One region of the Cloacibacillus evryensis DSM 19522 genome, then DNA from elsewhere that is predicted to be linked to it. Evidence: riboswitches for the same ligand, from Rfam matches in the RefSeq annotation. Region 1 holds a riboswitch; the other holds the start of a gene.
The links. Region 1 has a riboswitch for cobalamin ahead of CLOEV_RS15680 (GLUG motif-containing protein). Riboswitches for the same ligand answer to the same signal wherever they lie in the genome.

Region 1 (3,468 bases):
CGTATAGGCAGAAAGCAGATACTGGGCCCCCGGCACGTATTTGAGCAGGGTCGCCTTCAACTGTCTCGAACTGCCGACGTGCGTCAACTCTATGTCGTCGACCGCCGCCGCGTCGCCCGAGGTCACCTTAAGGTCCCAGCGTAAAACGGGATACGACACCTCTTCCGCCGGCAGCAGAGAGGCGGTTATGATCTTTGAATCGCCGGCGCCCGTCAGCGTGACAGACTCCGCGTCAAGCGCGAGAGAGGTGAGCATCACCTTGGTGACGGCGGCGTAGGTCTTTGCCGTCCATGAATTTTCACCGAGGAAGCCGTTTGTCGAGGCCAGTATATATGTCGCGCCCGCTTTGACGCCCCTGACCAGCGCGCTTTCTCTGACAGAGGAGACTATCGAGGCGACGGTGCTGTCGGCCGTCCCCCATGACCAGGCGAGACCGTCCGTTTTTCCCGCGGCGGAGGGGAAGGAGATCGCCTTCTGCGTATAGCTTTGGTTCTCCAGTATCCGCACCGTCGGCGCGGAAATGAGCGCGACGGGCGTCAGCTCGGCGGCGTCGGTCACCTTCGTAACGCTGAGTTTGAGCCTATTTTCGGGAATGTCGACGTCGGCCGCGTAACAGTCTGAGGGGAACCCCTCTCCCGCCAGCCACTCGCATTGATACATTTTAATATTAGTGGGTTCCGGAATGAATCCTACTAAACTTCCCGCGTGGCCGGAGGAGTCGGTCTTCATTACGGACGAACAGTGTTCAAAGTCAAGGTCCTGGCTGTTGTCTTTGACACCGGCAATGCCGCCGGCGTTCACAAAGGCGTCTCCCGCCGCCGCCGACCTGATCTTTATGCTTCCCTGCGCCGAACATCCCACTATTGCCTGCCATTGAACGACTCCTGCTATCCCGCCGGCGTTATTCATATATCCGGCGCGGTTGATGTTAACCGTGGGATGCTGTCCGCCGATGACGTCAATGTCGCATGAGACGGCGCAATTCGTGAGAGCGGCCCCCGTGCCGGTGGTGCCGGCAATGCCCCCCGCGCTGACTGGGCCCACGGCCTCGGCGTTCTTTATCGAACCGCTGAAAAAGCAGTTTTCTATCGGCTGGTTGGCATTTCCACAGAGGCCGCCCAAGCAGGTAACGGTAGTGTTTTTGTCGTTTCCCGAGTTATCGGTGGTTATATACGCCTCGGCGCTGCAGTTGCGAAGCACCATGGCGCCATATCCGGCTATCGCTCCGACATATCCGTCGCCGTACCCCTTTACGCTGCCTTTAAAGGAACAGTTTTCTATCGAGCTGGTCGCGGCTGCTCCCTGCGCCCAGCCGGCGATGCCGCCGACGCGGTAACCCAGATAGTCTCTTCCCGCGATGGTTTCCGGAGCGACGGAGACATTTCCCGTGACGTTGAGGTTCCTGATATTTAAGGTGAGACCACCGTTGAGTATGCCGAAGAATCCGATATACTCTCCGCCCGGCGCTCCGCACTTGATAGCGCCGAGGCCGCCTACGGTGTATCCCTGGCCGTCAAACAATCCTTTGAATGTTTTCCCCGTTATCCCGATACCCGTCCACACCTTGCCGCCCAGGTCGATATCTTTTCCGAGCTTTACCGTCTTGTTGAGAAAAGTTTGCGTCCCGTCGTTGACGAGCTTCGCGAGTCCCGCGAGCTCCTCCGGCGTGTTGATCGTAAAGGTGACGTCGGCGGAGTTCGCCTCGTACCAACTGACGTCGGCGGACTCAATCCAGTCCGCCGCCCGCGCGCTGCCGGCCGGCAATAGAAACGCCGCCATAAGCGCGATAAACATAAATAATATTTTTCTTGACATCGTTATTTTTCCTCCTTGAAATCACTGCACTTTCTTTGACCCTGTCCTGAAACGCCAAGTCTCTAAAGGTATCAAGTAAAGCCGGGAAAAATAACGCCGCGCTTCTTTTCGTGAAACAAAAACAGCAACATTCTGGCTCCTTTCTCCGGAGCCGGAAAACCTTACAAAAAGAGGGAGAGAGCGTTCGGCGATGCAAAACGACTCTCTCCCTTAAAAATATATACGACATCTGTACGCATATAAAATACATGCGGAAGATCGCCGTTCTGCGCCCACTGCGCGTCGCTAACTCCGAATCCCCGGTAGGTCTTCTGGCTTTCGTTCATCCTACTTTACGAAGGCGTTGATGTCCGCTTTCGCATAAACGGCTTGAACTCATAGTCAATGGTTCCGCCGTTTTCCGCGTCTTCTCACCTTGCGGCAATGACATAATGCGGTTTCGTCCCGATTACAGCAGCAGGGGCTGCCCCGGCATATACCGGATTCCCTGACTCCGCAGATCCTGAAATTTCATTATACAGTCTAACATGTGAATTATTTCTGTCAAGAACAGGTTCTTGTCAGGATAAACGCCTGTTCATGCAATTGCGTTGGAATGATAAACTGCGATTTTGTGCTATGCTCTTTCATTGCTCTGGCCTCCGAGCCGGAGTCTGGTGTCGTTGGTTTTGCTTTACAAGCGGTGGCGGAGCAAACCTGAAGCCTCTGGATGCTGGGTCAAGCCCGGCATGACAAGATAAATCGCGATGTTTATTATGAGATACTATAAGAGCGGGCCGGGAAATTCCGGCCCGCTCTTTGCGGAGGAGAATTTTCACCGCTGCGGGGACAGCGGGAAAATTGTGAGGTAGGCTATTTTTTGCCGCGCCTTCTCAGAAGCGGCAGCGCCGCGAGCAGTGCTAACACGGCGAAACCGCCGTTGCAGCCGCCGCTGCTGGAGGACTGTTTCTGCGAGGTCTTTATCAGCGCGAGCGGGTCGACGATGGAGCATTCCGTCGGGTCGATGTCGTAAGCGCCGCCGTCCTTCACATATACCACGAGCTTGTAGCTCTTGGACGCCTCAATGGCTCCGTCAGCCGCCAGGACGGAGTCGTCCATGTTCTGGATCGTGAAGTGGCCGTCCGTATAGTCGGCCGCCGCCGCGGCGTATGTGAGGAAGGTTCCCGTTCCGTCCGGCCGCGTCTTTACGAGCTTGACCTCCTGCGGCGTGTCCGCCATGAGCTTATCGCCGCTGATGATGAAGGCCGTCACCGCCGTGGCGCCGGCAGCCGAGACCTGGGTTTTGAAGAGCGGAAGCAAAACAGCCTTTTCAAGGACGACCTTGTCGTCGGAGATCGCGTTTACGATCGCCTTCTGCGCGACGGAGTCCTCGAGATAGACGACGCCGTTCCCGTTGACTTTGAACGAGCTCATCGAAGCGCCGAGCGTCTTCACGAGCGTGGCGAGCTGCGACGAGTTGATCCCGTTCGCCTTGACCGCCTCCGTTTCGGCGGTCACGACCCCGCCGACCGGCAGGATGCTCGATATCTCTTCGCCCTCAATGACAGAGGTCGTTATTGTGACAGAGGCCGAAGCGCCGCCGTCTTCCGCCGTCGCCGTCAGGGTGTATCCGGCGGCTGTCGTTCCGGCCCGGCGCAGTGTGACGGTCGCGCT
Region 2 (3,468 bases), 350 kb from region 1:
CGTCGATCTGGCGCGCGTAGATAAAGGCGGGGACGAACAGGATGAAGGCCGCGCCCCAGACCGAGAGGGCGGCAAGCGGGGAGGCCCCCGAGAGGCTGCCCATGAGCCAAAGGACGATGGCGCTGAGACGGTCGTCGGCGATCGCTTTGAGGAAGGTGACTCCCGCGGAGAGTATCGCGTTCGTGATGATGCCCGCGAGGACGATATAGGCCGCGCCGCCTCCGCTGCGCGCCGCGATGGCGCTTACGAGCCAAAGAGAGGCCAGCGCTCCCGCGAAGGCCAGCGGCGTCACCGCGAACGAACCGAAGAAAAAGCCGAGAGCGCCGCCGAAGGCCGCGCCCGCCGCGATCCCGAGCGTGTATGGTTCGGCGAGCGGGTTCGTCAGCAGCCCCTGCAGGACGGCGCCCGCCACCGCGAGCAGCCCGCCCGTTCCGACGGCGGCGAGAAAGCGCGGCAGCCGGACGCTGCGGACGACGAGAGCCTCGGGCGAGGCGCGCGAGGCTTCGTCTAAAAACGGATTCAAAAGCGCCGCGACGCGGGCGGCGGGAATATCCCACTCGCCCGCGCCGAGCCGCCATAGCGCGGCGATGAGCAAGAGCAGGGAGAGCAGCGCCGCGAGGCGCAGCCGTTTGACGAAAAGCCGCCGCCTATGCTCCGAGAGTTCCGCCGCGCCGGTCATCCTTATTTCATCATATCCTTGATCTTGGAGACGTATACGCGGGCCATATCCGCGTCTTCGCCGAGTCCGACGAGGAAGGTCCTGACGTCCTTGTATCCGGCCGCTTTAAGCTGGCTGTACCATGATTCGGGATCGTCCTTGTCGGCGAGGTCGTTGTTCGCGTGATCGCCGGCGACGATCATCAGCGGCGAGAGGACGAGCGTCTTCACGCTCTTGTCATGCTTGAGGCGCGCGATCACGTCCTCGATCATCGGAGCCGCCTCGACCGTGCCGAGGGCGAAGCGTCCGGGGGCCTTCTTATCGAGCGAGAGCTGGAGCTGGCTGTACATCGCGTTTGCCGCGTGGTGCGGCGTGCCGTGGCCCATGAGGACGATCACGGTGTTCTTCTTCGCGAGATCCTTCGCGAAACGCTTGATGAGGATGTCGGCCATCAGGTCGCAGTCGGCGGCTGACGAGAGGTAGGGGCTGCCGAGCTTCAAGTCTCTGAATTCATACTTGCCCTTTACCGCGGCAAAGCCGTTCACGAGGCCCGCGATGTCGTCATATTCTTCGCCGGGGATGATGTGCATCGGCATCACATAGACATGGGTGAAGCCTTCGTCGTTCATCTGCGCGAGAGCGGAGGTCGGCGTCGGGATATTGAGGTTCTGTTCCTTCGCGATCTTCCGGCGGATGATGTTCGACGTGTAGGCGAGGCGCACCTCCGTGTCGGGGAATGCCTTTTTCGTCGAGTCGACGAGGTTGTCGATCGCCTTTTTCGCCTCCGGCATCGAGGTGCCGAAGGCGACGACGAGGATGCCCTTCTTGTCGGGCTTGTCCTTCGGGGCCGCGGCGAAGGCCGTGCCGGACATTACCAGTGTGAGCATTACGAGAGCTATTACAAACGATTTCATGAGAAATATTTCCATCCTTTCGATCATCGCCAATCCAGAAAAATTCTGGGTCCAATAAAAAATGACCCGGAAGCGATCCTCCGAGTCATTACCCTGTCAGCTTATGGCAAGCTGTAACAAATGCCGCGAAGACGTTTGCCCGCGCAAACAGACCCCCTTCCCTAAACCTTTCCTCAGCAGATTTCCTGACTTCCCTTCATCCTGACAGCGCGCCTTCCCGGAAAAATTCCAGTGGCTTCTTTGCGCTTTCGTCCGAGCTACAGTGGCGGGGCCGCACCGGCATTGGAAAGATCCGCACCGGTTTCCCTTACTGAGAAAGATAATATTCGATTTTCGGTCATTATAGCAGATGGCCGCCGTGTGCGACAGGTAGTTTTTGTGCCGCCGGGGCAATTTAATCCTCCTGCGCAAAGAGAAAATCAGGGGCCGTGCTCCATAACGCCGCCGAACCGTCCGTCTTAAAGTCAAGGACGTACATGCCGCCGTTCGGTATCCGCCACTCGCCGTGCGGGATATTCCTGTCGGCGAAGCGGTGCAGGAGCGCGCGCATCACGTTGCCGTGCATCGTGCCGGCCGCCGTTGAAACTCCCGCCGCGCGGCAGCGCGAAAGCAGCGCCTCGAAGCCGGCGCAGACGCGCTCCGTGAAACCGTTGAAGCTCTCGCCGCCCTCTACCGGCCTGTCCGGGGCCGCGAGCCAGGCGGTGTAGTTCGGATCGTCGTCGAGGTTTGTGTAGGGCCTGCCCTCAAGGACGCCGAGCGAACATTCGGAGAGAGCGGCGGGAAGATAATCGGCCTCGCGTCCGTAGATCAGCTCAAGCGACTGCGTGCAGCGGGCGAGCGGCGATGAAAAGTATAACTCCGCGCGCGGATATGCGAAACGCGCGCATATCGCCCGCTGTTCGGCGACGCCGCGCGGCGAGAGGGGGACATCGCGCTGTCCCGTCCAGACGTTCTCCGCGTTCGCGAGAGACAGCGCGTGGCGGATGAGACAGATCCTCACCGGTAGTCCCTCAGCGCGTCGGTCAGCAGGTCGTCTTCCTCTCTCGTCCGTGCCGCGATGCGCACGAACTTTCCCTCAAGTCCGGGAAAATTTCTCGTGTGGCGCACGACGAGGGCGCGTTCGAGCAAAAAGCGGATGAGCTTCTCGTCGTTATCCGTCCGCGCCAGAAAATAGTTGACGCAGGTCGGCAGCGTCGCGAAGCCCGCGCCGTTTACCGCGGAGATGAGCCGCGGCATCTCCGCCGCGTAATAATCCCGCGTGCGGCGCAGAAGAGCGTCGTCCGCGAGGAAGAAAAGCGCCGCCTGCTGCGCGAGGCCGCTGACGCTCCAGCTCGGCTGCCGTTTTTTCAGCCTCTCCGTCACCGAGGCGTCGGCGAGGATATAGCCGATGCGCGCGCCGCAGAGGTTGTAGGTCTTGGTGAGCGAGCGCAGCCGTATGACGTTGGGGTGGGGCCGGTATGGGAGCGGCTCCTCTTCGGTCCAGATAAAATCGCGGTAGGCTTCGTCGACGATGAAGAGCGTCCGCGGATGGCTGGCCGCGATCTCGTCAAGTTCGGCGTCCGGTATGAAGCTCCCCGTCGGGTTGCAGGGATTGCAGAGCCAGACAGATCCCCCTTGCGGCAGCTTTGCGGCGCGGAGGTCAAAGATGTTGCAGGGGGCCGCGCCAAAATTTTCAAGCGCGCGCAGATACTCGCCGTAAGTTGGCTGGAGAATAAGATTCTTCCTATCCTTTTCATAAGAGGCGATAAGATAGATCGATTCGTTGGAGCCGCTTGTCACGAGGATATCTTCCGGCGCGGCCCCCGTCGTCTTTGAAAGAAACGCGCGCAGCGCGGCACAGTCGTCGTCGGGATAATCTTCGAGCGCCGCGCGCAGGTCGGGCGAAAAGCCCCCGCG

Region 2: it holds a riboswitch for cobalamin, as region 1 does, so the genes downstream of both, CLOEV_RS00495 (sirohydrochlorin cobaltochelatase) here and CLOEV_RS15680 (GLUG motif-containing protein) in region 1, are expected to answer to the same signal.

Annotation. Positions count from the first base shown of each region.
Region 1 covers NZ_KK073872.1:466,283-469,750, forward strand. The annotation lists gene CLOEV_RS15680 (GLUG motif-containing protein) at 1-1,815, opposite strand, end outside; cobalamin riboswitch at 2,100-2,328, opposite strand; gene CLOEV_RS01970 (Ig-like domain-containing protein) at 2,668-3,468, opposite strand, start outside.
Region 2 covers NZ_KK073872.1:116,920-120,387, forward strand. The annotation lists gene CLOEV_RS00490 (FecCD family ABC transporter permease) at 1-679, opposite strand, end outside; gene CLOEV_RS00495 (sirohydrochlorin cobaltochelatase) at 682-1,572, opposite strand; cobalamin riboswitch at 1,731-1,902, opposite strand; gene CLOEV_RS00500 (histidine phosphatase family protein) at 1,967-2,572, opposite strand; gene CLOEV_RS00505 (pyridoxal phosphate-dependent aminotransferase) at 2,569-3,468, opposite strand, start outside.